DNA from 2 places in the Actinoplanes sp. G11-F43 genome. Region 2 is predicted to be linked to the other one. Evidence: predicted binding sites of a transcription regulator. Region 2 holds the regulator's gene; the other holds the start of a gene.
What was found. The regulator HspR, encoded in region 2, represses chaperone genes until heat shock. The targets are predictions, from matches to a motif close to TTGAGTNNNNNNNACTCAA.

Region 1 (15,375 bases), on a different contig from region 2:
TCAGCGGTGCCTGCCTGCGCGAACTCACCGCCGCCCAGAGCACCCGCGGCATCCGCTGTTACGGCCTGGAGAACCGGTACACCAGGATGAGCTTCAACGACAACGCGCCGGAGTGGAACTTCAACCGCTATCAACCGGCCGTGGTCATCGTCAACATCGGCACCAACGACACCGGACACGGCGTCAACAGCACCGATTTCCGTACGGGGTACACCAATCTGCTCCGCATCGTCCGCGAGCGGAACCCGTACGCGAGAATCCTGGCTCTTCGGATCTTCAAGGGTTCCTGGGCCGCCGAGACGCGACAGTCGGTGCTCGACAGGCAGGCGGCCGGCGACACCCGGGTCAGCTACGTCGACACCACCGGCTGGTGGGACGGCGCGACGATGAGCGGCGACGGCACCCACCCGAACGACCACGGCCACCAGGTCCTGGCCACGAAGTTGCAACCGTTCGTGGCCACGGCGCTGGCCGGCTGAGGCATGCCGGGACGCCCGTGGCGGCGGGCGTCCCGGCAGTCTTGACCTATGCGGCCGCGAGGGAGTCCGACGAGACCGGCTCCAGCGCCGTCTCCAGGATCTCGCGGACGTCGGACACGATGTGCACGGTCAGCGCCTCGAGGACGTCGGCGGGCACGTCGTCCAGGTCCGGCTCGTTGCGTTCCGGCAGGTAGACCTCGGTCAGCCCGGACCGCTGGGCGGCCAGCAGCTTCTGCTTCACCCCGCCGATCGGCAGCACCCGGCCGGTCAGCGACACCTCACCGGTCATCCCCACCTCGGCCCGCACGTTACGGCCCAGCAGCAGCGACACCAGCGCGGTCACCATCGTGACACCCGCCGACGGGCCGTCCTTCGGCACCGCGCCGGCCGGCACGTGCAGGTGGATCGGGTGGTCCAGCTGTTCCGGCGAGATGCCCAGGTCGGTGGCGTGCGCCCGGACGTACGACAGGGCGATCTGCGCCGACTCCTTCATCACGTCGCCGAGCTGGCCGGTCACCGACAGCCCGCCCTTGGTGCCGGGCAGCAGCGACGCCTCGATGTAGAGCACGTCACCGCCCATCCCGGTGACCGCCAGTCCGGTGGCCACGCCGGGGACCGCGGTGCGCTCACCCGACTCGGGGGTGAACCTCGGCCGCCCGATCAGATCCTTCAGATCACCGGTGTCCACGGTGGCCGGTAGTTCGCGCAGCGACACCTTGCGGAAGGCCTTGGCGAGCAGGCGCTCGAACGAGCGTACGCCCGCCTCCCGGGTGTAGTTCGCGGCGATCTCGCGCAGCGCGTCCTCGGTGACGGTCACCTCGCCGTCGGTGAGCGCGGCGCGTTCCAGCTGGCGGGGGATCAGGAAGTCACGGGCGATGGCCACCTTGTCGTTCTCGGTGTAGCCGTCGATGCCGATCAGCTCCATCCGGTCGAACAGCGCCTGCGGGATGGTCTCCAGCACGTTCGCGGTGGCGATGAACAGCACGTCCGACAGGTCCAGATCGAGGTCCAGGTAGTGGTCGCGGAACGTGTGGTTCTGCGCCGGGTCGAGAACCTCCAGCAGGGCCGCCGCCGGGTCGCCGCGGTAGTCGCTGCCCACCTTGTCCACCTCGTCGAGCAGCACCACCGGGTTCATCGAACCGGACTCGCGGATCGCCCGGACGATGCGGCCGGGCAGCGCGCCGACGTACGTCCGGCGATGGCCCCGGATCTCCGCCTCGTCCCGGACCCCACCGAGCGCCACCCGGACGAACTTGCGCCCCAGCGTCCGGGCCACCGACTCACCCAGCGAGGTCTTGCCCACTCCGGGCGGGCCGGCCAGCAGGATCACCGCGCCGGAACCCCGCCCGCCGACCGTCTCCAGGCCGCGCGACTCGCGACGGGCGCGCACCCCCAGATATTCGACGATGCGCTCCTTGACCTCGTCCAGCCCGTGGTGGTCGGCGTCGAGCACGGCGCGGGCCGCGGTCAGGTCGGTGTTGTCGGTGGTGCGGACCGTCCACGGCAGGTCCAGGACGGTGTCCAGCCAGGTGCGGATCCAGCCGGCCTCCGGGTTGTTGTCACCGGCCCGCTCCAGTTTGCCGACCTCGCGCAGCGCCGCCTCACGGACCGCGTCCGGCAGGTCGGCGGCCTCCACCCGGGCCCGGTAGTCGTCGGTGCCGTCCGCCTCGCCCTCGCCCAGCTCCTTGCGGATCGCCTTGAGCTGCTCGCGCAGCAGGTACTCGCGGTTGCGCTTCTCGACGTTCTCCCGAACGTCCTTCTCGATCGTCTCGTTGACCTCGGACTCGGCCAGGAAGTCCTTCGTCCACTCGATCAGCTGCCGCAGCCGCGCCTCGACATCAGGCGTTTCGAGCAGCTCACGCTTGCGGTCGTTGGACAGATAGGGCGCCCAGCCGGCGGTGTCGGCCAGATCACTGGGGTCGTCGATGGCGCTGACCGAGTCGATCACCTGCCACGCTTCACGCCGTTGCAGGACCGACACGACCAATTGTTTGTACGTCTCGGCAAGCTCACGCACGTGCTCACCGGGAGTCACGGCGTCGACCGGCTCGGCCTCCACCCACAGCGCCGCGCCGGGGCCGGTCACCCCACTGCCGATCCGGGCGCGGGGCCCGGTGCGCAGCACGGCGGCCGGGGAACCGCCACGGATCTTGCCGACCTGCTCCAGGGTGGCGACCACGCCGTACGAGGCGTAACGGTCCTCCAGCCGCGGGGCGATCAGCAGCTCATCGCCGGCCGAGGTGCGGGCGGCGTCGACGGCGGCCTGGGATGCCTCGTCGAGGACGACGGGCACGACCATGCCCGGAAGCAGGACGACATCGTCGAGGAACAGCACGGGAAGTCGCTTGCTGGTCACTGGTTACCTCCGGGAAGTTGAGTACAACCGGCTCAACTGTGCGGGTCCCGGTCCTCTTCCAGCGTTCACTGTCGGCGAACAACCCGGCCGATCAGCTCACCCAGCCCGCGCCGCAGCCGGCCACGCCGGTAGCCGCCGTGCACCCGCCCCGCCGACGGCGGCTCGAACAGCGCGCCCGGCCCGTCCACCGCCGGAGCGGACCTGGTCAGCAGGGTCGCGCTCCACCGGGCCACGACTGTCTCGGTGAGGTGCGGCGCGATCCGGTAGGCGGCCAGCGCCAGATGACCGACCACCCCGGCGGTCGCCTGCCGTCGAGGGTGCCGGGCGCTCGCGACGATCGTGGCGGCCAGCCTTTCGGGGGCGTACGCCGGCGGAATGGCTCGTAGCTCCCGCCCGGTGTGATTGGCGGCCCGCACGAAGAAGGGCGTGTCGACCGGCCCCGGCAACACCAGGCCGACCCGGATCCGCGGATGCCCGGCCACCTCCTGCCGCAGGTTCAGCGCCAGGCCCCGGACTGCGAACTTGGCCATCGAATAGAGCGGGATCATCGGATTCGGGAAGATCGACAGCAGCGACCCGACGATGATCAGCGTGCCGTGGTCCTGCTTCCGGAAGACGGTCATCGCGGCGCGGGCACACAGCGTGGTGCCGAAGACGTTCACGTCCACCAGGCGGCGGATCTCGTCCACCGGCGCCGAGGTCAACGGACCGGCGACACCGACAGCCACCGCCTCCACCCACACGTCGATCCGGCCGAACCGTTCCACCGCCGACCCGGCCAGACGGTCGACCGCCGCCGGATCGGCGATGTCCGTCGGCACCGTCAGCACCCGCGCGCCCCGCGACACGCAGTCCCGTTCCACAGCGGCCAGGGCCGGCGCGCTCCGCGAAGCCAGGACCAGGCTCGTCCCCCGGCCCGCGAAGGCCAGCGCGGTAGCCCGGCCGATCCCGCTCGACGCCCCGGTCACCAGCACCACACGGTCTTCGGTCATGGGAGCCGCCTACCCGATTCCGGGGCGATCACTCTCAGGTACGGCCGTCGCGCTCCTGCGCCTCCCGCAGCGCGTCGGCGTAACCCACCCAGTCGGCCAGCCGCACCGGGAAACCCTCCACCGTCAGCCGTTTCACCACCGCCGGATCATCGTCCACGACCACCGCGATCGTGCCCTCCCGGGACAGCCGGCGCAGCCGGGCGGTCTTGTAGTCGCGAGCCGGCCGCCGATCATGGTCCGGCCGCATCAGCAGCGTCCCGGCCGGCAGCCCCTGGTCGGCGAACCAGCGCTCGGTGACCGTCCGCAGCCGCTCCGGCCGCCCGGTCAGCCACACCACCCGGTGATCGGCCGCGAACCGGTGCACCAGCTCCACCCCGTCGGCGAGCGCCGGATCCCGGTCGGCGGCGGCGAAGAAGGCGACCCAGTCCTTGGGCCGTTTGGCGACATGACGAAGCCGGTGCCGCACATCAGCGACAACCCCATCCACGTCGAACACGGCGATCGGTAGTTCAGACACGTGATCATCCTGCCCCCACACCCCGCGTGCCGACTACCGGCGCATTCCGGACCGTTGCGCGGCACGCGGTCGGGGTGCGCGGTTCGTGTGGTGACGTGCGGTGCGTTCCGGACCGTTGCGCGGCACGCGGTCGGGGTTCGCGGTTCGTGTGGTGACGTGCGGTGCGTTCCTGACTGTTGCGCGGCACGCGGTCGGGGTTCGTGGTTCGTGTGGTGAGTTGCGGCGCGGAACGCACCGGATGTCGGCACGCGGGTTCGTGGCTCTAGGCTGCGGCCATGGCATTGACCCCGGACGAATTTCACCAGCGGTTCTTCGGGCGGCCCGAAGGCCAGGGTCAGCTGTTCGGCTCCTGGCTGCCGGTCTGGGACGATCTGCTTCCGGAATACCCGGCGGGGCCGGCCGACGCGGACGCCGAGCTGGTCGTGGACGCGCTGCTGGCCTCGTCCGGCGGCTCCCGCAGCCCGCGGTAGGAAACCGATGGACTGGGGAGAACTGCGGCACGCGTACGGGCCGGCCACGCACACCCCGGGGCATCTGCGGGCGCTGGAGTTCGGGGATGCGGCGGCTCGGGAGGCGGCGCTGTACCACCTGGACGTCGCCGTGCTGCACGGGAACTTTCCGGAGACCGCCACCGCGCCCGCGGTTCGGGTGGTGACGGGGCTGCTCGCCGAGGGGCGGGCACATCCGGACACGGTGGAGTCGCTGGTGGAGTTCCTCGGCGCGGCGGCCCTGGCGGTGACCGATCTGGACGGCATCGACTATCGGCCGGCCGACATCCCGGACCTGGCCGAGGCTGTGGCCGCCTCGTACCCGGTGGTGCTTCCGCTGCTCACCGCTCCTCCCGTGGACCGGATCGCGTACCGGGCGATCATGATCACGGCGATCGCCCGGCTGCCGTCCCTGGCGGACCGGCGGGCGGAGCTGGTGGCGCTCCTCCGGGACTGTGCGCGTCGTGATCCGGGGCCGCGGGAGTCGTGGGTGTTCTGTCTCGGCCGGCTCGGCGTGGATCTGCGGGACCGGCTCGACGACCCGGATCCGGGGGTACGGTTGCGGGCCGCGCTGTTCCATGAGGACGATCCGCGGGCCCGGGACCTGATTCGGTCAGCCCTTTCCGGGCCGATCCCGCCCGGTATCGATCCGGGTGATGTCGTCGCCGCGGCGATTCGTACCGCGGCCGGGTTCGACGAGATCGCCGGGCCGGCATGCGACCTGGTCCGGCGGGACAGTTGGGTCGCCTGCGACAGCAGCTGGGGCGCACTGGTGGCCTTCGGGTTCCCGGAGGCATCCGGGGAGACGATCCGGGACGGATCGGGGCTCACCGATGCCCAACGGGCGCTCGCCGGGGCGCTGGCCGCCAACGGTGACCGGGAGATCTGGAATTCGAAGAACGGAAACTGCTCCCTGGTCTTCGCCCGTGCCGGGCTGCCCCACGACCGGGAGGCGTGCCGCCGGCTCTCCGAAGGGCAGTCGATCACGTCTTAGCGGATCTCCCGAACATGCGGGTCGCCCTCCGGCTGCTGGAAGCCGTCGGTCCGGGGGAGGGCTCCGCCGCGAACCGGTCCGGTGGATCATCGGGAGCGTTCCTGCGCCGGCTGAATGATCGAATGCAGGAACGCCACCCCGGCGGGCACCGTGGCCAGGCCGGCGAGCAGCGACTTCGGGACGTTCTCGCCGGACACGTACGTCAGACCGCCGACCACCCCGCCGGCCGCCAGCGAGATGGTGAGAATCACGGCGGTGCGCAGTGTCATCAGACTGCTCTTCATCGAGTACCCCTCTGCGAAACGGAACTGCCTTCCTGTCGGCAGAACCCCGCGGATGTGCACCACAGTCGTCTGTCGGCAACCCGACAAAGCTCGCGGTGCGGGTGTCAACCCGTCCGGACGTGCAGAGTCTGGAATCGGCGGAGGTGTTGGTCTTGGCATTTGCACAACAGCAACTAATCCGTGGGTATCGATAGCGCCGGATCGTGGTCAGCCGGGGGGAGTGTCGCGTGAGGTTCGGCGTACTGGGCCCGTATCTCATCCATTCCGATAGGGAGAATCGGATAAGGGCGGCGAAGCATCGCAGCCTTTTCGCCGTCCTCACCGTCAACGCGAACACCTTCGTCACGGTGCGCCGGCTGACCGGGGAACTACGGCCGGACACACCACCGAACTCCGCCGAGAACCTGGTCAACGCGGCCGCGCAGATCGGCACCGCGATCGGCATCGCCGTGCTGCTGGCGGTGCCGGGCGGGCAGGTGACGGCCTATCTGGCCGCCGCCGGGCTCGCGGTTCTGGCCACCGCGGTGTGCGCCCGGACGAGGTGACGGCCGGTAGCGGGCGCTACCGGCCGTCGGATCGGGAGTTACAGCGGCAGCCAGAGGGACAGCACGTTCGGCGGTTCCCAGCCCGCGATCGACGTGTGCGCCTGGCGGCACTGGTAGCGCGTCCCGTTGTAGGTGACGATCGTGCCGGGGGAGTACGACGTGTTGACCGCCCACGTCGTCACCCCGGGAGTCACGGTCGGGGTGACCGTGGGTGAGGACGTGGTCGTGCCGCAGGTGCCGAACACCCGGAATTCGAAGAGCGAGTAGCCGTACGGCGTAGCCCGGGCCGTGCCGTTGATCCGCACGTAGCGGGCGTTTCCGGAGAGCGTGACCGTGTCGGTGCCGCCGTCGCCGTTGGTGACCGTGGCGGCGGTGGCCCAGGTGGTGCCGTTGGTGGAGGTCTGGACGGTGTACGCGGTGGCGTACGCGTCCTCCCACACCAGTTCGGCCCGGCTCAGGTTCTGGGTGGCGCCCAGGTCGACCTGTAGCCACTGCGGGTCGGCGAAGGCGCTGGACCAGCGGGTGGCCGTGTTGCCGTCGACCGCGTTGCCGGCCGGGTAGTCGGCGTTCTCCGAACTGGACGCGGTGGCGGTCTTGCCCTGGGACAGCAGCGGTCCGGTCGTACAACCGGGGTTGCTGGGGGTGGGTGAGGGGTTGACCACGCCGCCACCGTTGGCGTTGCCGCCGCTCCAGGTGAATCCGCCGCTGGTGGCGGTCTTGCCGGCGGCCACCGCGAGGGTACGCCCGTCGGAGTACGTCACCGTGAGTGCGCTGTTGGTGATGTTGGAGGCGACGTACGTCTTGACGCCGTTCTTGACGAACACCTTGGCGAGCGGGTGGTTGGCGGTGACCGTCTTGTCGACGGTGCCGAGCGCGGCCAGGTTGCGGATCCAGTGGAAGGTGTGCGCCTTGCTCTCACCCTCTTCGGAGGTGTAGTTGCCGCCGCTGGCCCGGAATTTCGACAGTGCCGCGTCCCCGTCGCCGAGGGCCAGGTACTGCCAGTGCATGTCCCGCCACTGCTGTGGTTCGCCGCCGTTGTTGCGGACCAGTTCGGCGTACGTGTCCCGCACCGACTGCGGATAGTCGCCGAGGTACAGCTGGCCACCGGTCATCGGCAGCATGTTGATCCCGACGATCAGCGCGTGCTCACCACTGAACCAGGTGGCGTACGCCCCGCCGGAACCCCACACGATGGCCGCGTAGTTGTGCCCCCACTGGCTGGGGAAGTTCTCCCCGGTGACGTCGAACCAGTACTCGTTGATCGCCGCGGCCTGGGTGGTGTGCAGCCAGATGCCGGCGTCCCGGACGGTGGTGTTGCCGGTGGCCTGGCCCCACTGGATGAGCGCGTTGGAGAAGTTCTGGCCCTCCGACGACGACTCCTGGTTGTTGCCCGCCCCGAACGCGCCGTGCCCGGACGCCCAGTCGTGACCGGCGTAGATGTCGAAGTCGCGCAGGTACGGGAACCGGGTGTCGCTGCGGTCGTAGTTGTTGGCGTCCCGGATCAGCAGGTCGACCATGCCGCCGTACTGGCTGGTGGTCGCCCACGCCGGGTCGAACTTGGCCAGGGTGGCGGCGGCCGCGATGTAGTAGCCGTAGTGGAAGTGGTGGTCGTTGAGGTCCTCGTCGGAGGCGTACGACGCCGGGTACCCGATCAGGGTGCCCCAGTTCTTGTCGTAGTAGAACAGCCGTGACGTCTTTCCGGCCGAGGCGGTGAACCAGTCGGTGATCCGGGTCTTGATGACACGCAGGGCGCTGTCGCGCACCGACGTCAGGTTCAGCTGGTCGGCGATCTCCGCGATCCGCGCCGCCCGGCCCAGGCCCTTGCCGGTCCAGTAGGTGTCGTCACCACGGAAGTCGGCCGGGTTGTTCAGCTCGGCGTTCAGATAGTTGGTGATCGTGGTCAGATCCGCGCCGCTGTTGTCGGCGACGGCCGGGATCTCCGGCAGCACACCGGTGTACTTCATCGACGTCTGGAACTGCGTCCCGGTCACGATCTTCATCCGGCCGCGCGGGGACACGTACGTCCGGGGTGACGGGGTTGAACCGGTCAGATAGCGCCACTGGTGCGGGTACAGCCCGATCACCGTGCCGGAGCCGCTGCCCTCACGGGCGGTGGTGGTGAACCCGTACGTCGTGTTGACCGTCCCGGTGTTCTGGTTGTAGCTGTACGACACACGCGTACCGGTCACGTGGTTGTGCGCGAACTGGTTCCACGAGTCGGCCAGCGCGATCTTCGCAGCGGTGCTGTCGGCCGTGGTGGTCGGCAGCACCCCGACGGTGAAGTAGCCCTTGCCGGCCAGCGTCGACCGGAACGTGTTGCCGCTCGCCGTCCAGGTGGCCCCGGCCGGCGCCCACGCCACGTAGTCCTGCCCGGCGATGGAGAACCCGAGCCGGTTGCCGCTGTTGGACCAGGCGGTCGGCGGCCCGGTCACGCTCAGCAGCGCGTCGCCGCCGGTGACCTGGTAGTACGACAGCGGCAGGCCGTGCCCGATGGTGGCCTTGAGGGTGCGGGTGCCGTCACTCCACGACGGGGTGACGGTCCAGTCGGTCCAGTTGTCGACGAGCGCCTTCGGCGCGTTCAAGCCCGCGACACCCGCGACGACCTTCTGCGCGTACGGGTAGTGGTACTCGCCGAGGCCGGTGGGGCTGCCACTGATCGCCGGGGTCTGCTCGTACGACAGCCCCAGTCCGCTGGCGATCGGCCGGTACGCGACCGGGTGGGCGTACAGCGCCTGGGAGAAGTTGCAGTCGTCGCCCTTCTTGAACAGCAGCGACGACCACCAGTCGTTGGTGGGCACCGCGCCGGCCGGGGCGTTCGCGGTCACATTCTGCCGCGGGTTGGTGGAGATCGTCCCGCAGCCGGTCGGCAGTTTCGCCCCGGCCGGGAGGGTCTCGGTGTAGCTGCCGGCGCCGATGGTGGCCGCGCTGGCGGTGCCGGCGCCGACCACGACGGCCAGCACACCCGATCCGACGGCGACCGCGCCGGCCACGGCTAAACCGGCCAGCCGGGTACGCCGGCGCGTGGGGGGAGAAGTCATCACTGGGGACCTCCGATGGGGAACGGTGCGATCGGGGGAGTGAGGTGCGCAAAGAGCTGTGAGAGCGCTCTCTGGAACCGTGACCGTAACCGGTACCGTGAGGGAGGTCAATGTTTCCGGCCCATGAACTGTTACCGGAACCGCCGACCTACTTCTTCGCCACGTAGTTCGGGTCGTCGAAGGTCTCCACCTTGAACCGGCCCTTCGGGACGTCCAGCTTCCGAACGCCGGCCGCCGCTGCCACCTGGCAGGTGATCGTTCTCTCCGGCTGGCAGTCCTTCCATCGGGGCTGCCAGCCGTCCCCGTCAGGCCGCCAGGTCGCGGGCCTGATGCAGGTTCAGTCTGCGGTTGACGGTCGCCGTCAGCCTGGTCACCGCGCCGTGCGGCAGGAATCGGGCCACCATGGTGATCGCCCGGTTGGTGGACCGTCCCGGGTAGGAGGCGCTCCGCCGCCGGGCATGGTCGTCGAGGATGTCCGCCGCGACCCGCTCGGGAGTGTCGACGAACACCGGGTTGATCGACGCGGTGCCGGCGTCGAAGAAGGACGTGTCGGTGCCGCCCGGCAAACCGCCTCACGCCCGCCACCGCCCACGCTCTCTGGCTGCTCGACCCGGTGGAGCCGCCACCATCGATGAAGGTGATGGCCGAGCGCCTCTACTGCAACGCCTCGAACCTGACCTTCGTCACCAACCAGCTCATCGACCGCGGCCTGGCCGACCGTGCCACCGACCCCTCCGACCGCCGCCTGAGGGTGCTGGTCCTCACCGATCGAGGGCGCCGGGTCCGCGGCGAGATCATCCAGGCCATGCTGGACCGGACACCGTTCTGCGCCCTGGAGACCACCGAGATGACCCAGGTACGAGCCCTCCTGGGGGAGGCGTCAGGACCCGGTGACCAGAAAAGTTGAGTCCGCTTCCCCGGATTCCACACCCAACCGCCCATCGAGTACGCGCACCGAACGCTCCGGATAGTTGAACGACGAGAACCGGACCGTCTCGCCGACCGGTCGAGCACAGAAGGTCGCGTCCTCACGGAACAGCAGGCTGTCCTCCGGCTCACTCAACCGAAGCCGGAACGAGGCGTGCCGCACGTAGCGCCCGTCCGCATACCGCAGCGACAGACACTCCCGGTCAGCCAGGCCGGCGGTGACGGAGAGCGCCGCGCCGGGCGTCCCGTCGGCGATGACCAGCTCGTCACCCGCCAGGTCGACGATGCCACGCGACCCGTCCGCCGGCCGGATCACCACCCGGCTCCCGGCAGTGATCCCCGGAACGCCGATCTGCCCGACACCTCCAGCAGGCGAACCCGGTTGTTCCGTACTCGACCCGGTCCCGCCCGGGCCCGGCCCTCCCCGGCCCGCACCCGGGGCATCCGATCGTCCTGCGGCCGGCTTCGAAGAGCGCTCCGCCGTCGTCGAGCCCGCCCCGAACGGAAGATCGGGCAGTGTCGTCAGTGTCGTGGCGGAGAACGCGGTCCCGGCCACCACGACAGCGGCCACCTTCGCCCCGGCAGACCGGGCGAACCACCCCCGGCCACCCGAGCCCCCGGCATGCAGCGGATCGGCTCCGCCGGCTGTGGTCAGCAGGTCGAGACCGCCCGTCGGGAACGGCAGAAGCAGCGCGCCGGCGCCCGGCAGTAAGCGCTCCATCGGGACCATGCCGGCGCCGGCCGGGCCGCACCGGGGGCAACCACGCAGATGCCTGACGAACCGTTTGCGCCACCGTGATGACGGGGTTCCGTTCCAATCCGTGGAGAGTGCTTCCAAACCGGGGCACGACGGTCTGGCCTCCAGCGCGGCCACCAGCCGGCGGCAGAGTTCCAGCTGGTGGCGCATGCGCTGGATGCGGACCCGGGCGTGTGCCGCGCCGACCCCGAGTGTGGCCGTCACCTCGGGCCGGCTGGTGCCGCCGGCCAGCTCCCGCCACCACAGGGCGGCCAGCTCCTGATCGTCCGGGTCCAGCCAGCCGACCGCCCGGCTGATCTGCCTGCGCTGGGTGGAGAGCGCGATCCGCAGCAGGGTGACGTCGGCGAACTCGGCCTCCGGGTCCGGGATCCGGGCGGCGTCGTCCAGCGGCCCGATCCGGTCGCGTTCCCGCTGCCACAGCCGTAGCCGACTGCTGATCTGCCGCATCGTGATGGCGATCAGCCAGGACCGGAAGCTCTCCGGCGCCCGCAGGCCCGGCAGATCCCGGTGCACCCGCAGCACCGTCTCCTGGACGACGTCGTCCACATCGGCATGCCCGTCCAGCGCCCGCCCGACGATCCGGTAGAGCATCGGCAGATGCGCGGCGATCAGCTCCTCGGCGGCCCGGCGGTCGCCGGCCCGGGCCGCGGCGACCAGATCCACACCGATTTCTGTTACGGCCTGTGGCCCACCGGCGTCTCCCCAGTGGGCACTGCCGCCGTCCGCCGACAAATCACGCCTCCGCCCGACAAGGCCAGGAAACTCGACAAGGCCGAGTCCCCAACGCCGATATCGCCGATGCTACCGCATTCTTTCGGCGATTTTTCAGGCGGATTATCCTTCGTTATCGGTCACTCCGGAAAGCGGTTTTCGGTGGCCTTTCAGCGTCGGTTCGAAACTCTGTTCGCCGGTCAGCCGACGGTGGAAGAAGGCTTCCCGGCAGGCCGTTCCCGCCCGCCGTTGCTGCGATTCGGTCAGTTTGTCCCCGGGCTCGGGCTGACCGTCGTCGGCGCCGACCTGGCCGCTGCTCGGCGGCATCCGCATGAGCCGGGGAGGGTGGTCGACGGAATCCTTCTCGCATCCCCGGCTCGCGTTCCGGGGATGGTGCACCCGCCCGGCGAACTCGATCTTCTGTGGACGGTGCCATTGCTGACGGTGAAGCCGGGAATACCGAATGCATCGTCACCGGGTCGTAGTCGGCGCTGCTGACCACGTACACAGCAGATGTCCTGGGGCGGGACCGGCCCTCACCGTCGGCAACGTCGCCGGCACGAAGCCGGCCGTGCGCTTTTTGATCTTTCGCAGGCCGGCGGGCGAACCGTCCGAACGCAAGAACACCGTCCGCCTTCCGGGCCGGTTTCCCGGCGCGCCTGAACCGGATCGACGCATTTACCGTTCTGATGGTTGTCAGGGGCGTCTCGGAAAGGAAATGGCATCGTGCGGATACGCACAGTCACAGGGGTGTTGGCCGGTACCTTCGCCATGGCGGCGGCGACCTTTTTCGTGGTGATCGGAACCGGCACCGCCAGCGCGATAGCCAACGGCGAACCGGTGCCGGAGGGGCAGTACCGGTTCTCCACCCGCCTGGTGATGACCGGGATCCCGACCGCGAGCGGCGGAAAACGCGACAGCGGCTGCTCCGGCGCCCTGATCGCCGAAGAGTGGATCATCACGGCCGGGCACTGTTTCCGGGACGCGAACGGGGTCCGGGTGAATCGTCCGGTCGCCGATTCCACGGTGGCCACCATCGGCAAGGCCGACGTCGAGGGTGACGGCCCGGGAGTGGCCCTGGACGTGGTCGAGGTGCGGCAGTCGACGACCGCCGACGTGGCGATCGCCCGGCTGGCGTCCCCGGCCGAGGGGATCGAGCCGATCGCCGTCGCGGACAGCCCACCGCAGGTCGGCGCCGTGCTCCGGCTCACCGGGTACGGCTCGGTGACCAGCAGCGACCCGGTGCAGGAGACTCGACTGCGGATGGGGCGGCTCGCCGTCCTCAACGTGGCCCCGAACGTCGTCGGCGTGGAGGGTTTCGGCCCCGCGCCGGACACCACCCCGTGCCCGTTCGACTCGGGCGGCCCGTTCTTCACCGAGGAGCAGTGGCAGGAACCCGAACTGGTCTCGGTGGTCAGTAACGGACCGTCCTGCCCGCACTCGCTGCAGGAGAACAGCGCGCGCGTCGACAACCTGAAGGACTGGATCGACCAGATCATCGGGTCCGGCACGCAGGGATGACGCCCGAGATGGCCGTCCCCTCACCGGAGGACGGCCATCAAGATCAATTGATGGCGTACGCGCGGATCACGGTCTGCTCCGCGGTGCCGCCCCTGGTAGCCGCGGTGGCCCGCAGGCTGACGAACCCGGCCGCCACGGGATGGTGCACGGTGACGGTGCGGTGTGTGCCCGATCCGGTGACCGGTACCCGGCGCCAGGTACTCCCGTCGTCGTAGGAGACCTCGACCGTGACGGCCCGGACCCGCGACGCGATCTGCTGATCCAGCCGCACCGGGATCCGGACGGCCCGGCCCGCGGGTGCCGTGCCGGTGAGGTCGACCGGTGGGCTGAATCGGACAGTGGTGACCGGTACGGGCGTCCACTCCGGCCCGGCGGTGTGCCCGGAGGTGAAGGTCCACGCGGCGGTGACCTCGGTGGAGTAGGTGTACCGGGCACCCCGTTGGATCGCGCTCTCCAGCCGGTAGGTGGCCGTCCCGGCCGGCACCTCCCACACTGCGGCGTCGGCCGGCTGCTCGCCGACCAGCTCGCGATTGCGGTAGAGCGCAGTGCGCGCGCTGTCCCAGCCGGTGAACCCGAAGTGGCCGGCGCCGTCACCGTGGGTCGGCGGGGCGGCCCGCAGGGTGTCACCGAGCCGGACCACATAGCCTCCGTTGCGGCTGGAGCCGACCACGGAGTGCGCGCGGACCGCCGTGTTCCACGGAACCTGGTAGGACCGGCCGGCCTGATGTCTCCGCGGTTCGCTGATCACCGTGCTGAGCGGGATGGTGGGGGAGATCTCGTTGAAGATGCCGGTCCACTCACCGGATCCGGCGTCGGCGTTGACGTATTCGGTGCGCCGGAACGGCAACACGCTGATCGGGGTGAGCGGTGTCCAGGCGAGACTCGGCCGATCCGGGCGCCATGGGCCTTGCCGGCGGTGGCACCGACCGCGTCTGCCTGGTACGACGTACGCAGGGTCGCGTAGTCACCGATCCGGGTCCGCCTGGTCAGGCCGGTGAACGGCACACCCTTCGAGAAGTACGTCTGGTCGTACGTCACCGGGCTGTCGGTGAACAGGCCATCGGTGCCGGGCCGGGCCCAGCTGCCGGTGACCGACCCCAGGAACCGTTTGTCGGCCGGTGACCCGGCGATCCGCCCGATCGCGGCCCGGTCGAGGTCGAACCCGCCGGCCGACAGGTCGATCCAGCCGCCCGGGGCATCCCACTCGCCGGAGACACCCGCGAAGGTGACACGGCTGGCGGCATCCGGCACGGAGAGCGCGATCCGCTTCGCGTTCCGGGGGTCCAGGGTGAGTTTCCGGTCACCGGTCACCGTGAACCGCGTGTGATAAAGCCAGGCGTCGACCGAGGCGGTCTCGACGGTGGCGGCCACCGCGTAGTCGCCCCGGGGCAGCCGGAGAGCGCTATCCGGCAGCCATTGGGTGAGCTTACCGGAGTCCAGATGGGCCAGTACCGCGTAAGCTCCGCCACCCGCCCCACCGGCGACCTCGACCTCGACGTCGTAGCTCTCCACCTCCCGAACCACACCCATCGGGGTCGAGACACGAACCCCACCGGGCCCGGTAGCGATCAGATGCGCACCGAGCGCCCGGTCCGGCAGGCCCCCCGAGTATCAGCAACGACCGTAACGGCGACGCTGCCACCCGCAGGAACGGTGATCCCGCTGCCGCTGGTGGTGTGGCGGGAGGAAGCGGTGAGTGTGGTGTCGGCGATGGAGAACACGCCGCTCTGGTCGGTGATGGTCAGGTTCAGTGGGAGGTCGGCGGT
Region 2 (15,375 bases):
CCGCGGATCGCCAGCCCGACCGCGGTGCCGACGATGCCGGCCTCGGCCAGTGGCGTGTCGATCACCCGGTCCTCGCCGAAGTCCTTCTGCAGGCCGTCGGTGATCCGGAAGACGCCGCCGAGCTTGCCGACGTCCTCTCCCATGATCACGACCTTGGGGTCGTCCTCCAGCGCGCGGCGCAGTCCGTGGTTGAGTGCCTTGCCCAGGGTGATCATCAGTGCCCGCTCCCCTCGAAGGAGGCCTGGTACTCGGTGAACGCGGCACGCTGCGCGTCGAGCTCGGGCGAGCCGTTCGGATACACGTTGTCGAAGAGGGTGACCGGTTGCGGGTCGGGCATCGCCAGCACCCGTTCGCGCAGATCGAGTGCCAGGGTGGTGGCCTGGTCGTCGACCTCGGCGAAGAAGTCCTTCTTGGCGATCTTCTGTTTGCTGAGGAAGGCCTTGAGCCGGCTGATCGGGTCCTTGACCTTCCACGACTCGACCTCGCTGGCGATCCGGTAACGGGTCGGATCGTCGGAGCTGGTGTGCGCCCCCATCCGGTAGGTGTAGGCCTCGATCAGCGTCGGGCCCTGGCCGGTGCGCGCGTTGTCCAGCGCCTGCCGGGTGACCGCGTAGCTGGCCAGCACGTCGTTGCCGTCGACCCGGATGCCGGGGAAGCCGTACCCGCCGGCCCGCCGGTAGAGCGGGACCCGGGTCTGGCGCTCCAAAGGCTCGGAGATGGCGTACTGGTTGTTCTGGCAGAAGAAGACGATCGGGGCGTTGAAGACGCCGGACCAGACGAACGCCTCGTTGACCTCGCCCTGGCTGGTCGCGCCGTCGCCGAAGTAGGCGATCACCGCTTCGCCGTCGAGGGAGCCGGTCCTGCCGTCCATGGTCACGCCCATGGCGTAGCCGGTGGCGTGCAGGGTCTGCGAGCCGATCACGATCGTGTACTCGTTGAAGCGGAACTCGTTGGGGTCCCAGCCGCCCTGGTCGACACCGCGGAACAGGCCGAACGGCATGATCGGGTCGATCCCGCGGCAGTAGAGGACACCGTGCTCGCGGTAGGTGGGGAACGCCATGTCCTGCGGCCGCAACGCCCGCCCGGAGCCGACCTGTGCCGCCTCCTGGCCCAGCAGGCTGGCCCAGATGCCCAGCTCGCCCTGTCGCTGCAGGGCGACCGCCTCGGTGTCGAGGCGGCGGACGGTGACCAGGTCCCGGTAGAGCCCGCGGTATTCGTCGTCGGTGAAGTCGACGGTGTACGTCGTCCCGTCGGCGGTCGTCACGCTCTCGACGCGATCACCGTCGGGGGTCAGCAACTGGACGAAGCCGCCGGCCGGTATGTCGGTGCCGGCCACGCTCTCGCCTTTCGCCATCCGTGTCTCCTGTTTCCTCTCGCGCCCGCGGCGGGGGTTGCCCGATCACGTGGCTGATCTCTGGAAAAGCCGCGCCGGGGCCCGGGTGGGGCCCGATTGCGCGGCGTCGTCCGGCACCTCGTGGATGCCGGTGCCGTCGATCCCATCCTGACAGAGAGAGTGAGCGTGATCACAGGCCGCGCGCAGTTTTTCTGTCCACGCATCGCCATCAGTATTTGTCCGATTTAAGGGCTTTTGAAGGTCCCTATGGTACGAACGCCCCCTTCGCGCCGCTGCTGAACGAACCATGCCTCGTTCATCCCCAGTGACCGGGACGGATCCAAGTTGATCTTTTTCGCCAGGGGGACCCGCACGTGCCGCACCTGCCCGACGACGACTTCGCGCCGCCGCCCAAAGTGCTGCGCAAGCGCCGGAACGGGGTGTACCGCGAGGACCTCGGGTTCTCCGGACCGACCAGGCGATACGTGCTGATGGTGGCGCTCCTCGTCGGGCTCGCCTCGGTGCCCACCCTCGCGGTGATCACCGCCGGGTCGCGGGAGATCGCCGGGCAGAACCACTCCGGGGCGATGGACGTGCCGTTCCTGCCGCCGCCCGCCACCGGGCCGGTGCTGCCGACACCGACCCGGTCGGCGGTCCCACCGGGTTTCTTCGGACCTCCCGGCCCGTCGTCGCAGGATCAACCCCCGCTTGGGTACGACGGGAGCAGCGCACCGTCCCCACCGCCGACCCCCTCGGCTCCAGCCTCCTCGGAACGTCCACCGGGAGTGCCGCCGGCCGGAATCGCTCCACCCACGATCGGCGCCGTCCCGCCCGCTGACTCCCCGCCCGCCGGTTCGGGCGACTCCCCGCCCGCCGCCGGATCCGGGGACGCCTCGCCGTCCGGCTCTGATGACGCTCCGCCCGCCGGTTCGGGGGATTCGCCGTCCTCCGACTCCGGCGGCGCACCCTCATCCGGCGGTGGTCCGTCCTCCGGCGGTGGTCCGTCCTCCGGCGGTGGTCCGTCCTCCGGGGACTCTCCGCCACGGGTGTCGTCCGACCGCCCGAACCGGCCGGAGCGACCTCGGCAGGATAGGCGGGACCAGCGGGACCAGCGGGACCAGCGGGACCAGCGGGACCAGCGGGATCGGCAGGATCGGCAGGATCGGCCGCGGGCGGCTCCGCGGGCCGATCCGGTGCTGCCGTCCCGGATGCCTGACGTGCCGGACCTGCCGGCAGTGCCGGAGGAGAAGCGACTGCCGGAGCCGGTGTTCCCGGACGACTTCCCGACCGTCCCGAACCTGCCCAAGGTTCCTGACGAGCCCGGCCGAAACAGCGATCCGGATCATTCCGATCATCCGGATTCCGATCATCCGGATTCTGATCATCGACAGGGGCACGGGACCGATTCCGATCAGCATGGGAACGAGCCTTCGGAACCGCCCCGGAGACGTCCCTGCGTGAAGGCGACCACCCCCGACCGTCCCATCGTCCGCGAGCGCCGGTCCACCGACCGGTCCCGACCCAGCCGGAGGTCTGCCGTGACCGAACGTCCGTACAACATCCGCTCGTCCCGGGTTCTCGAACAGAGTTACGGCGGCGATCTGAACGTGGTCCGCCGACTGCTCGCCGACGCCAACTCGGAGGAGAACCGGCTGCACAACCGTCCTTACCGGGGACTGCACCGGGCGGAGAACACCAACCACCCGGAGGGGTCCTCCCGCGAGCGCGAGCGCAGCTCCCGGGTCGGCCGGCACCATGCCGAATCGACCGAGGAACACCACATCAACCGCCGCTGAGCGGCAACCGCCGCTCACTCGTCGCGGTTGGCCTCCAGCCAGGCGTCGATGGCGGCGCTGTCGTTGGGGTCGACGCCCTCGGAGATCAGCTGGGCCACCGCCGCGGTGGCCGGGCTGCGGCGCTCCCCGGTGGTGTAGAGCCGGGCGAACTCCGGGATCAGCTCCTCCATCGCGGTCTCGATCTCCTCGACCGCGGCGGCGGGCAGGGCGCGGCGGCGGGCCGAGTAGGACGACCAGGCCCGCACCACCCGGGGCATCATGGCCGCGTCGTCGAGGTCCAGCACCGCCCGCCGGTGCACCCAGTCGAGCAGGAACAGGCCGGCCACCGCCGGGCTCCAGCGCAGCGGGTCACCGTCCGGCAGGCTGTCCGCGTGGTCGAGCACCAGGCTCAGGCAGAAGTCCATCGACGCGGTGTCCGGTGACGTCGCGGGCCCGGCCGGCAGCTCGAACCGGCTGGCCTCGGCCGAGGTCAGGAAGTCGCGCAGCAGGTCGCCGCCGGACGGCCCGGCCGGCTCGGTGAGCGGCGGCGTGACGTCGGCCGGCAGCAGCGCGATCCGGGCCGCGGCCAGCGCTCGGTCGGTGGCCAGCGAGCCGTCCGCGGGCAGGTCGCCCAGCTCGTCGGTGACCCGCAGGTGCCGGCCCACCTCGTCGCGCAGCCGGCCCGGGTCCTCGCTGCGGAACCAGGTCAGCTCGTCGTCCGCGCAGATCTGCCGGACCTGGGACAGCAGGGTGCCGGCCCCGATGGCGACGAAGACGTCCTTGGTGATGCCGATGTTGTGGTCGACCAGGGCCACCACGGCGTGCTCCGGCCCGCCGTCGGTGCTGTCCTCGTAGGCGAAGGTGACCAGGTAGGAGGTCTGATCGCCATACACATCCCCGTACGCCCAGCAGCCGGTGGGGCGGACCCGGCCGAGCTGGGTCGCCCACGCCGGTGTCTTGGCGTCGTGGGTGATCAGGGCGGCGCCGTCGGCATCCGGGACCAGGGCGGCGAAGACCTCGCGGATGGTGGCCGCGGCGGTGCTGTCCGGTTTGGCGGTCGCGGTCAGGAAGCGCCCCACGAAGTCACGCACCGCGCCGGCCCGATCCTCCTCGGCGACCGAGTAGACGCTGCCGAGCAGCGCGGTGCCGAGCATCTCGGCATCGAGCGCGCAGCCCAGCTTGGTGACGTCGCGGGCCGCGTGCAACACGGCGTCGTACGCGGTCCGGGGAGCGGGCATGCCGCGAGCCTACGCCCGCGGCCGCCACATGAACTACTCCGAACGCACGACGCCGAGCGCTTCCCTCGCCTGGGCGTACGCGCTGAGGACCTCGCGTACCGGGGCGACCACGTGTGCCCGGCCGACCTCGGTGACCGCCGCGTGCAGCCGTTGTTCGGCCCGGCGGCGGGACCGGCGGGCGCCGGCCTCGATGATCGGGCGCAGCAGCAGCCAGAGCAGCAGGCCACCGGCGAGTCCGGCGAGCAGCAGCAGGGTCGGCAGCGGCACGGATCCCACGTCGACCCGCTCGATCTCCGGCAGTCCGAGAGCGGCGAGGGCGTAGCCGAGGATCAGCCAGATCAGCCCCGCGCCGGCCGCCGCCAGGAGCAGCCACTGGATCACTCCGACGGCCCGCCACCACACCGGTGGCCTCTCCAGGCCGAGATCGGTCTGCGCGACCGCCCGGTCCAGCGCGTCCGGCAGATCGGCCGCCTTCGACCGGGCGGCGCTGTGCAGCGCCGGCGCCCAGACCTCGGGCAGGGGCGCGGCGGCGCGGTCCGCGACGGCCCGGACCGAGAGGCCGACAGCGGACTTCTGAGCGGCGTCGGCCTCCGGCACCGAGGTCCGCGCAACCACGTCGGTGGAGACCGAGTCGGTTTTGACCGGCTCGGTCAGGTGCAGTTTGCGCAGCGGGTCGGGCCGGAGCCGGCGCAGTCCGCGGACCAGCGGCCAGCCGGTGGCCGCCGACGCCCGGTGCCGGTAGGCGCCGGCTGTCGCGTCCGCCACCCCGGGCACCCCGGCCGACGCGGCCAGCGAGTCGGACAGCTGCCGCACGGTGGTCCGGTCCACCTCGTCCTCGGCGGCCGGCGGGCCGATCAGCGCGCCCAGCTCGTCGCCGACGGCGTCCAGGTCGGCGGCCAGTCGGCGCAGCGCGGCCTGCCGGTTGGCGACCGTGCTCTCCAGCGCGGACCGCAGTTCGCCGAGCATGCCGGGCTGTTTCGCGGAGGAGGCGATCACCGGGGCGTCCAGCCCGTCCTCGCCGAGCAGCCGGTTCAGGTCGGCGACCACCAGCTCGGTGTCGGCGGGGGTGAGCCGGTCGGCCTGGTTCAGCACCACGATGGTGACGCCGGCGTGGGTGGCGAACTGGGAGAGGTAGGCCTGGTGCAGGACCCGGTCGCCGTACTTCTGCGGGTCGACCACCCAGACGATCTGGTCGACCAGGCCGAGCAGCCGGTCCACCTCCAGCTGGTGGCCGCGCTCGATGGAGTCGAAGTCGGGCAGGTCGAGCAGGATCAGGCCGCGCATCGACGCCTCGTCGTCGCCGTCCAGCGCGCTCTCCCGGACGAATCGCTGCCGGGGCAGCACCCCGACCCAGTCGAGCAGCCGGTTCGCCGGTTCCAGCGGGCCCCAGACGACGGCGTGCGCGGTGCCGGTGGTCGGCCGGCGCACCCCGACCGGCGACAGCTTGAACCGGGCCAGCGCGTTGAACAGGCTCGACTTGCCGCTGCCGGTGCTGCCGGCGAGTGCCACCACGGTGTGGTCGAGGGACAGCGTCAGCCGGCCGCTGGCGCGTTCCACCAGGGTGTGCGCGGTGACCAGGTCGCTGTCCGGCAGGTACGGGTCGACCACCCGCAGGAACCGGGACAGCGCCTCGATCCGGCGGGTCAGGCCGTCGGTGTCGATCTGGTCGTCGCGAACCCTCTGTGCCACGTTCATGACCCCGACCCGGTCAAAGCTAGTTCCTCTCTGGCTTTCTCCACCTCGGCGGCGGCCTGTCGCAGCAGTGTGCTCTGCGCCGTCTCGAGGCGTACCGCCGCGGTCCGCTCGGTGAACCGGGCGGCCTCGGTGGCGAGCAGTTCGTCCACCCGGGTCAGCAGCTCGGCCCGGGCCCGGGTGGCGAGCGCGCGGATGGCCTGATCCCCGAAGATCGCCTCCAGCACCTTCTGCGCGGCGACCGCGCTGCCCGCCCCGGCCGCCACCTCCAGCCCGGTCGGGATGAAGGCGGTCGAGGTGAACACCGTGATCATGACAGCCAGCCCGGCGCCGTTCACCGCGTAGGCCGCGCCCCGGGCCACCGACCGCTTGTCGCCGGCCTCGGTGCGGACCAGGTCGAGGACCCACTGCTGCCAGTCCCGGACCAGCCGGTCGGCGCGCTGCGGCAGATCGGCGGAGGCGTGCTGCAGATCCGGGACCAGCAGGGCCTCACCGGCCGGGTGCGCCTGCCAGGCGGCGTAGGCCTGCTCGGCGGCGTCCGCCGCGACCCCGCGCATCAGCGTGACCAGCTGGGACTCCATCGCGACCCGAAGGTTCTGGGTGGGTGTGGGCCGGCCGCTGATCGCCGAGATCAACTTGTCCCGCAGGTGCCCGACCCGGGACTCCAGCCCGCGCACCAGGTCACCGGTGCCGACGAACTCCTGCCAGCGGGCCATCACCTCACCGCGCAGCAGCCGGCCGTCGCGCAGCCCGTCCTCGGTGACCCGCCGGGCGGTCCGGTAGGCGGCCTCGACCCGCTCGTCCAGCGCCTGTGCTGTCCGAATCTGATCGTCGACCGCGTCGGCCAGCCCGTTCGCCGCCGGGGTGAGCGCGGCCAGTGCGCCGTTCAACGTCTGCCGGACCACCGTGAAGCGGGCGTTGGCGTCCTCGGCGAGCTGGGCGAACCAGACCCGCATCGGGCCGATCGCCGCGTCCGGCAGCAGACCGCGCTGGTCCAGGGTGGTCTCCGGCAGCACGAACAGCGGTGCCGAGCCCAGCTCGTTGGCGGTCAGCATCTCGCCCAGGTGGGCGGCGATCTCCCCGGCCGCGTCGGTCGGCACCCGGTCCAGGACCAGGGCGACCACGGTGCCGCGCAGCCGGGCGGTGGTGAGCATCTCCCAGGGGACGGCGTCGGCGTACCGCGCGGCGGTGGTCACGAACAGCCACAGATCGGCCGCGGCCAGCAGCTGCGCGGCGAGTTTGCGGTTGCGGTCCACCACCGAGTCGATGTCCGGCGCGTCCAGCAGGGCCAGGCCGGGGCCGATGGTCGGGGTGGTGATCACCTGGATGGTGTCCGAGGCGGTGCTCGCCTGGCCGGTGCGGGTCAGACCGGGCAGGATCCCGCCGGGCGCGAACCACTGCACGTCGTCCGGGTGGGTCACCAGGACCGGGGACCGGGTGGTCGGGCGGAGCACCCCGGCGGTGCTCACCGGGGTCTGCACCAGGCTGTTGACCAGGGTCGACTTGCCCGCGCCGGTGGATCCGCCGACCACCACCAGCAGTGGTGCGTCGAGCCGGGCCAGCCGGGGCAGGAGATAGTCGTCGAGCTGGGCGGACAGGGCCTCGCCGACCCGCCGGGCCTCGTCCGCGGACGGCAGCTCCAGTGGGTACGCGGCAGCGCCGAGCGCCGCCCGTAGCCGGCTGAGCCCGGTCGCGAGGCGCCCCAGCTGGGGCGGGACTTCCGGGTTCGCCGGACTGACCCGGCCACCGCCCGTACGATCTGATGGGTCTATGGCCGCCTTCACCTGCTGCTTCTCATTCGTTACGGCGGGGACGGCGGATTGGGCCGACGGACCGACCGCGTCTCCGTGCGTCGTCACGGGTCAAGCGTGCACGATCTATGCATCCAGGACAACCGGGTCCCGGCATGCCGTGACCTGACAGGTATGTGCCGGTGCCCTGTTCCCGCGCCGACTTGCGCCCGAGGGACTCAACTTGGATTTGACGGTACGTGTCACCGTGGCATCATTGAGTCGGTTCCACTCAACCTTTGTAATCAAGTGAACCCAAGCGGTGAGAAGCGAGGAACACCATGGCACGTGCGGTCGGCATCGACCTCGGCACCACGAACTCCTGCGTCAGCGTTCTGGAAGGAGGCGAGCCCACCGTCATCGCCAATGCGGAGGGCTCACGGACGACCCCGTCGATCGTCGCCTTCGCCCGCAACGGCGAGGTGCTGGTGGGCGAGGTCGCCAAGCGTCAGGCGGTGACGAACCCCGACCGGACCATCCGCTCGGTCAAGCGGGAGATCGGCACCAACTGGTCCATCGACATCGACGGCAAGCAGTACACCCCGCAGGAGATCTCCGCGCGTGTGCTGATGAAGCTGAAGCGGGACGCCGAGGCCTACCTGGGTGAGCAGATCACCGACGCGGTCATCACCGTCCCGGCGTATTTCAACGACGCGCAGCGCACCGCCACCAAGGAGGCCGGTGAGATCGCCGGCCTGAACGTCCTGCGCATCGTCAACGAGCCCACCGCGGCCGCGCTGGCCTACGGCCTGGACAAGGGCTCCAAGGAGCAGACCGTCCTGGTCTTCGACCTCGGCGGCGGCACCTTCGACGTCTCGCTGCTGGAGCTCGGCGAGGGCGTCATCGAGGTCAAGTCGACCTCCGGTGACAACCTGCTCGGTGGCGACGACTGGGACCAGCGGGTCATCGACCACCTGGTCAAGACCTTCCGCGGCGAGCACGGCATCGACCTCTCGCAGGACAAGATGGCCCTCCAGCGTCTGCGCGAGGCCGCCGAGAAGGCCAAGATCGAGCTGTCCGCGGCGACCACCACCAGCATCAACCTGCCGTACATCACGGCCGGCGCCAACGGCCCGCTGCATCTGGACACGACGCTGAGCCGCGCCGAGTTCCAGCGGATGACGCAGGACCTGCTGGACCGTTGCAAGGGCCCGTTCGAGGCCGCGATCCGCGACGCGGACGTCAAGCTCTCCGACATCGACCACGTCATCCTGGTCGGTGGCTCGACCCGGATGCCCGCCGTCACCGAGCTGGTCAACAGCCTGATCGGCCGCGAGCCGAACAAGGGCGTCAACCCGGACGAGGTCGTCGCCGTCGGCGCCGCGCTCCAGGCCGGCGTGCTCAAGGGCGAGGTCAAGGACGTCCTGCTGCTCGATGTCACCCCGCTCTCGCTGGGCATCGAGACCAAGGGCGGCATCATGCACAAGCTGGTGGAGCGCAACACCACCATCCCGGCGCACCGCTCCGAGGTCTACACCACGGCTGACGACAACCAGCCGTCCGTGCTGATCCAGGTGTACCAGGGCGAGCGCGAGATGGCGTCGAACAACAAGAAGCTCGGCACCTTCGAGCTCAGCGGCATCGCGCCGGCCCCGCGTGGCGTTCCGCAGATCGAGGTCTCCTTCGACATCGACGCGAACGGCATCGTGCACGTGTCCGCCAAGGACCTGGGCACCGGCAAGGAGCAGAAGATGACGATCACCGGCGGCTCCGCGCTGCCGAAGGACGACATCGAGCGCATGATGCGCGACGCTCAGGAGCACGCGGACGACGACAAGAAGCGCCGCGAGGACGCCGAGGCCCGCAACCTGGCCGAGCAGCTCCAGTGGCAGACCGAGAAGTTCCTGGCGGAGAGCGGCGACAAGCTCCCCGAGGAGAACAAGACCAAGATCAACGAGGCGCTCGGCGAGCTGCGTGGCGCCCTCGGTGGCACCGACATCGAGAAGATCAAGTCGGCCCACGAGCGGCTGTCCCAGGTCTCCCAGGAGGCCGGTTCGCTGCTCTACTCCCAGGGTGAGGCCCCGCAGGCCGCCGCGGGTGGCGCTCCCGGCGCCGCTCCGGGCGCTGGCGCCGGCACCACCGGCCCGGCGGCCGGCGGTGACGACGTGGTCGACGCCGAGATCGTGGAGGACGACAAGAAGTGAGTGCCAAGGACGACGAGAACGACGGTCAGGCGGCCGAGCGGGAAGTCATCCAGGGCGACATCGACGTGACGGCCGAGGAGACCCCCGCCGAGGAGCCCGCGAAGAAGCCGGCGAAGTCCAAGCCGGCCGGCGCGCACCGGGCTCCCGAGGAGGACGACGAGACCCCGGCCGTGGTGGCCGAAGAGCCCAAGCCCGGCCTCGGTGCCGAGCTGGAGGCGTTGCGGAGCGAGCTCGACGAGCGGACTCACGACCTTCAGCGCGTCACCGCGGAGTACGCCAACTACCGCAAGCGGGTCGACCGCGACCGGGGTGCGGCGGCCGAGCAGACGACCGGCAAGGTCCTCACCGACCTGCTGCCGGTTCTGGACGACATCGACCGGGCCCGGGAGCACGGTGACCTGGTCGGCCCGTTCGCCTCGGTGGCCGAGCAGCTCACCGCAGTGACCGGCAAGTTGGGTCTGGTGGCGTTCGGGGAGAAGGGTGACCCCTTCGACCCGAACCGGCACGAGGCGGTCGCGCATCTGACGTCCGCGGACGTCACCGAGGCGACCTGTGTCGAGGTGATGCGCCGGGGCTACACGCTGGGCGAGCGGTTGCTCCGCGCGGCGCTGGTCGCGGTCGCCGATCCGGAGTGAAATCAGTGACTGTGTCCCGCCCGCCGGTTCGCCGGCGGGCGGGACGTCGCCGAGTCGAGGAGGTGGACTGAGATGAGCTCGAAGGACTGGCTGGAGAAGGACTTCTACGCCGTGCTCGGCGTGAACAGGTCTGCCACCCCCGACGAGATCAAGAAGGCGTACCGGAAGCTCGCCCGCGATCTGCATCCCGACCGCAACCCAGACAACAAGGAAGCGGAAGAGAAGTTCAAGGCGGCCTCCGAGGCGTACGACGTGCTCGCCGACGACAAGAAGCGCAAAGAGTACGACGAGATGCGCTCGCTGTTCGGCTCGGGCGCGTTCCGGCGCGGTGCCCGGGGCGGTGCCGGCGGCACCCAGTTCGACCCGTCGGACCTGTTCGGCGGTTTCTCCGGAGCGGGCGGGCAGGCGGGCGCCGACCGGCGGTTCGGCGGCAGCGGCTTCTCCGACATCTTCAGTTCGATCTTCTCCGGCGGCCAGCAACAGGGCGGGCCGGCCCGGCGCGGGCCACAGCGCGGCCGGGACGTGGAGACCGAGGTGACCCTCGACTTCACCCAGGCGGTCCAGGGCACCACCCTGCCGCTGACCCTGCGGACGCCCGGCGCCTGTGACACCTGCCGGGGCAGTGGGGCGAAACCCGGCACCACCCCCCGGGCCTGTACGAAATGCCACGGCACCGGCCTGATCTCCAGCAATCAGGGGTCGTTCAGCTTCTCCGAGCCGTGCCGTGACTGTCAGGGCTCGGGCAGCATCGTGGACGAGAAGTGCCCGGAGTGCCGTGGCTCCGGCGGGGTCACCAAGACCCGCACGATCAACGTCCGGTTCCCGGCGGGTGTCGCCGACGGGCAGCGGATCCGGCTCAGCGGCCGGGGTGAGCCGGGCGATCGCGGCGGTGCCGCCGGCGACCTGTATGTGCAGGTCAAGGTGCGCCCCGACGACCTGTTCGGCCGCAACGGCGACGACCTCACCCTGGTCGTGCCGATCTCCATCGCCGAGGCCGTGCTCGGCACCGACCTGAAAGTGCCCACCCTGGACGGTCCGGTCACGCTGCGGGTGCCACCCGGCACTCCGAGCGGCCGGAAACTGCGGGCCCGGGGCAAGGGCGTGGTCCGTAAAGAGGGTCAGGCCGGCGACCTGATCGTCACGGTCGAGGTGCAGATCCCCTCCGGGGTGTCCGGCGAGGCCAAGGACGCGCTGGAGAGTTTCGCCAAGCTCACCCCGCCGCCCGCGCGGGACCGGCTCGACGCCCGTCTGCGCCGGGCTGGTTAGACCCGCACGGGAGGTGGCACATGTATGAAGAGATCAGCATCTCGGTAGAACAGGCCTCCGACGCGAAAGTCTTGATCATCTCGGTGGCCGCACGGCTCGCCGGGATGCATCCGCAGACCCTCCGGCAGTACGACCGGCTCGGGCTGGTGCAGCCCGGCCGGGCCGGTGGTGGCGGTCGGCGGTACAGCGAGCGCGATGTGGCATTGCTCCGTGAGGTGCAGCGGCTCAGCCAGGAGGACGGCGTCAACCTGGCCGGGGTCAAACGCATCATCGGGCTGGAACAGCTCGTCGGCGACCTCCAGCACCGGGTCGCCGAGTTGGAGCAGGAACTGCAGGCGGCGTACGACCGGGTCGCCCGGCTGGAGGCGATGAGTCCCTACTCGGGGCGCGATCTGGTCCGGCAGGAGACCCAGTCGACGGCTCTGGTCGTCTGGCGTCCCCGGCGCTCCCCGGATAGATGACAGAAACGGCGGCCCCTCTCTCGGAAGGGGCCGCCGTCACCGTTTGTGGTAACCGCGTGACTACTTTAAGTAGTCATCGGCGATTGAACAGGCCCAGTCGGCGCGGATAGCGCACCAGGCCGCCCTCCATCCAGTCGTGGTGGTCGAAGCTCTCCGGCCGGGTCATCAGCACCCGGCAGTTGTGCGCCCAGATCTGCATCGGCTCGTCGCCGACCTCCTCCGCGCGCTCCACGAACTTCTTGAGCCGGCGCTTGCGCTGCCCGCTCGCGTTCTGCCGCACCCCGTCCGCGGCGTAGATGTACATGCAGTGCTGCGCGAACCGGCGGGCCGGGCACTGCCGGTCCATGGCCAGTTCGAACAGCGTCGGGCCGAGCACATCGCCGGAGATCAGCAGATCCCAGTCTTTCGGCATGGTGTGCAACGGCACCGTGTCGGGGCTGTATGCCCAGGCCTGAATCTCGTCGGGCCGTGGATCGACAGGGTTACCGAAACCGAGGAATGTCGCTTCACGCACGCTCACGCCGCCGCCTCACTCAACCGTTCGCTTCACGGCCGGCATTACCCGCCGGCCATGGTGCCGAACGTCCCAATACTCAGAGTCGTCGCCGCGCAACGGTAGCGTGCGTCAAGCTGAGACGGAAGTGTCAAGGCTTCACATTCGGATACCTGACAGTAACTTAGGGCGTTTCTCAAAGAGACGCAGGTCACTCCGGTTTCAGTGCCGCCCGCTGTGCCGCCATGCGCTTGCGCAGCAGTTCCTTGAACCAGGCGTAGTCGGTCAAACGGGCCAGGAGCGGGCCGGTGACCACCGTGATCAGCACATAGGCGGCAGCCAGTGGAGCCAGCCGCGGATCGACCCCGTAGGACACCGCGAGACCGGCGATGACCACCGAGAACTCGCCGCGTGGCATCAGCGCCAGACCGGTCCGCCACCGGCCGGGCAGCGCGATCCCCGCCCGCCGGGCCGCCAGATAGCCGGTCACCACCTTGGTGGACATGGTCAGCACGGCCAGCCCGAGCGCGGGCAGGATCACCTTCGGGATGTCGGAGGGATTGGTGGAGAGCCCGAAGAAGACGAAGAAGACCGCGGCGAACAGGTCGCGCAGCGGCGACAGGATCTCGGTGGCGTGATGGGCGACCGGGCCGGAGATGGCGATGCCGACCAGGAACGCCCCGACCGCCTCGGAGACCTTCAGCTCCCCGGCGACACCGGCGATGAACAGGGTCAGGCCGAGCACGCTCAGCAGCAGCGCCTCCGGATCCTTCACCGACATGAAACGGCTGATCTCCCCGCCGTACCGGATGGCCACCACCAGCACCGCGACCACCGTGACCACCGCGACGCTCAGCGTGCTCAGCCCGCTGGCCAGACCCAGACCGGCCAGCACCGCGGTCACCAGCGGCAGGTAGAAGGCCATCGCCAGGTCCTCGATGACCAGCACCGAGAGGATCACCGGGGTCTCCCGGTTGCCGACCCGGCCCAGGTCGCCGAGCACCTTCGCGATCACGCCGGACGACGACACCCAGGTGATGCCGGCCAGCACCAGCGCGGCCTTCCAGTCCCAGCCGAGAAGCAGCGCGAACGCCGCCCCCGGCAGGGCGTTGAGCAGCATGTCGATCAGCCCGGCCGGGGCCGCCGAGCGCAGGTTGCCGACCAGCTCGTCGGCGGAGTACTCCAGGCCCAGCATCACCAGCAGCAGGATCACGCCGATCTGGGCGCCGATCGCGATGAACTCCTCGCTGGCCGAGAGCGGGATCAGCCCGCCCTGACCGAACGCCAGGCCGGCCAGCAGATAGAGCGGGATCGGGGAGAGGCCGAAACGACGCCCCAGACGACCGAGCATGCCGAGGCCGAACAGGAGCGCGCCGATCTCGATGAGCAGGATCGTCGTGTGGTGTTGCACGGCGTTCAGTCGTCGTCGCCGGCCAGGATGGCGGTCACGCCGTCCAGGCCCTGGCGGGTGCCGACCGCCACCACCACGTCATTCGCCTCGAAACGGAACTCCGGACCGGGTGAGGCGATCACCTCCCGGTCGCGCAGCACCGCCACGATGGAGGAGGTGGTGCGGCTGCGGGCCTGGGTGTCACCCAGCCGCCGGCCCACGAACCGGGAGCCGGCCGGCAATGCGATCTGCTCGGTCAGCAACCCGGCCGCCTGCTGCCGGAGCCCGGCGAGCTGTCCCAGCATCAGTGAGGCGCCGAGCACGTCGGCCAGGGCCTCGGCCTCGTCGTCGGTCAGCGGGATGGAGGCCAGGCTGGAGTCCGGATCGTCCACGTCGTACAGCACCAGGTCGCGGCGGCCGTTGCGATGGGACACCACCCCGACCGTCCGACCCGACGAGGTCACCAGGTCATGGCGGACGCCGATACCCGGCAGCGGAGTCTGTTCCACCCGTACACGCACGATCTCACAGTAGTGGGGTGAAAGATCCCGCGCGCGGCACCGGCCAGGATCGGGCGTGGCTCCCGTTACGACGCTACGGAGCCGTCCTACACGTCGGGTATCGTCTCGCGTACAACGGGGAAAGGAAAATGTCGATGCGTCGATTGTTTGTCGCTCTGCTGGCCGCGCCGCTTCTGGTGGTTCCGGCCGCCACACCGGCCTCGGCCGCCTGCGCACGGGTGCCGAGTGACTTCAACGGTGACGGGTTCGGCGATCTCGCCGTCGGCGCCCACAACCGGTACGAGCCGATCCAGGACGTTCCGTGGCAGGGCGCGGTCAACGTCGCCTACGGGTCGGCAGCCGGGGTCGGCAAGGGCTCGCTCGGCCCGGTGACCTTCACCGGGCATCCCACCAGCGTCGGTGAGGGCTTCAACGGGAGCATGCGTCTCGGGGAGGCGCTGGCGAGCGGCTACTTCGACGGGGACTGCTACGCCGACCTCGCCGTCAGCGCCGCCTCGGGCAGCAAGTTCCTGCTGCTCTACGGCAGCCAGTGGGGTCTGACCAAGGACCGGGCGATCGGGTTCGACCGGACCGCGATCCAGCCGGACGGCGCGTACGAGTCGGGAATCAGCTACGACCTGGCCGCCGGTGACTTCAA

Region 1: a site for HspR is predicted at 2,853-2,871, ahead of lon (endopeptidase La). Genes of this name have one in related genera too.

What each region holds. Positions count from the first base shown of each region.
Region 1 covers NZ_JBNZCE010000009.1:3,264-18,638, forward strand. Annotated here, with positions in the region: gene ACQ0O7_RS10100 (GDSL-type esterase/lipase family protein) at 1-479, shown strand, start outside; gene lon (endopeptidase La) at 526-2,778, opposite strand; gene ACQ0O7_RS10110 (SDR family NAD(P)-dependent oxidoreductase) at 2,901-3,827, opposite strand; gene ACQ0O7_RS10115 (hypothetical protein) at 3,862-4,344, opposite strand; gene ACQ0O7_RS10120 (hypothetical protein) at 4,620-4,814, shown strand; gene ACQ0O7_RS10125 (hypothetical protein) at 4,822-5,826, shown strand; gene ACQ0O7_RS10130 (hypothetical protein) at 5,913-6,110, opposite strand; gene ACQ0O7_RS10135 (hypothetical protein) at 6,338-6,655, shown strand; gene ACQ0O7_RS10140 (glycosyl hydrolase) at 6,694-9,693, opposite strand; gene ACQ0O7_RS10145 (hypothetical protein) at 9,999-10,259, opposite strand; partial or broken gene ACQ0O7_RS10150 (MarR family transcriptional regulator) at 10,277-10,600, shown strand; gene ACQ0O7_RS10155 (sigma-70 family RNA polymerase sigma factor) at 10,574-12,040, opposite strand; gene ACQ0O7_RS10160 (hypothetical protein) at 11,975-12,586, shown strand; gene ACQ0O7_RS10165 (S1 family peptidase) at 12,839-13,609, shown strand; gene ACQ0O7_RS10170 (hypothetical protein) at 13,653-14,459, opposite strand; gene ACQ0O7_RS10175 (hypothetical protein) at 14,354-15,139, opposite strand; gene ACQ0O7_RS10180 (S8 family serine peptidase) at 15,178-15,375, opposite strand, start outside.
Region 2 covers NZ_JBNZCE010000001.1:105,011-120,385, forward strand. Annotated here, with positions in the region: gene ACQ0O7_RS00520 (alpha-ketoacid dehydrogenase subunit beta) at 1-215, opposite strand, end outside; gene pdhA (pyruvate dehydrogenase (acetyl-transferring) E1 component subunit alpha) at 215-1,354, opposite strand; gene ACQ0O7_RS00530 (hypothetical protein) at 1,708-3,129, shown strand; gene ACQ0O7_RS00535 (hypothetical protein) at 3,144-4,346, opposite strand; gene ACQ0O7_RS00540 (GTPase) at 4,380-6,041, opposite strand; gene ACQ0O7_RS00545 (ABC transporter) at 6,038-7,897, opposite strand; gene dnaK (molecular chaperone DnaK) at 8,110-9,972, shown strand; gene grpE (nucleotide exchange factor GrpE) at 9,969-10,607, shown strand; gene dnaJ (molecular chaperone DnaJ) at 10,680-11,873, shown strand; gene ACQ0O7_RS00565 (heat shock protein transcriptional repressor HspR) at 11,894-12,334, shown strand; gene ACQ0O7_RS00570 (hypothetical protein) at 12,408-12,854, opposite strand; gene ACQ0O7_RS00575 (cation:proton antiporter) at 13,039-14,178, opposite strand; gene ACQ0O7_RS00580 (cation:proton antiporter regulatory subunit) at 14,244-14,738, opposite strand; gene ACQ0O7_RS00585 (FG-GAP repeat protein) at 14,873-15,375, shown strand, end outside.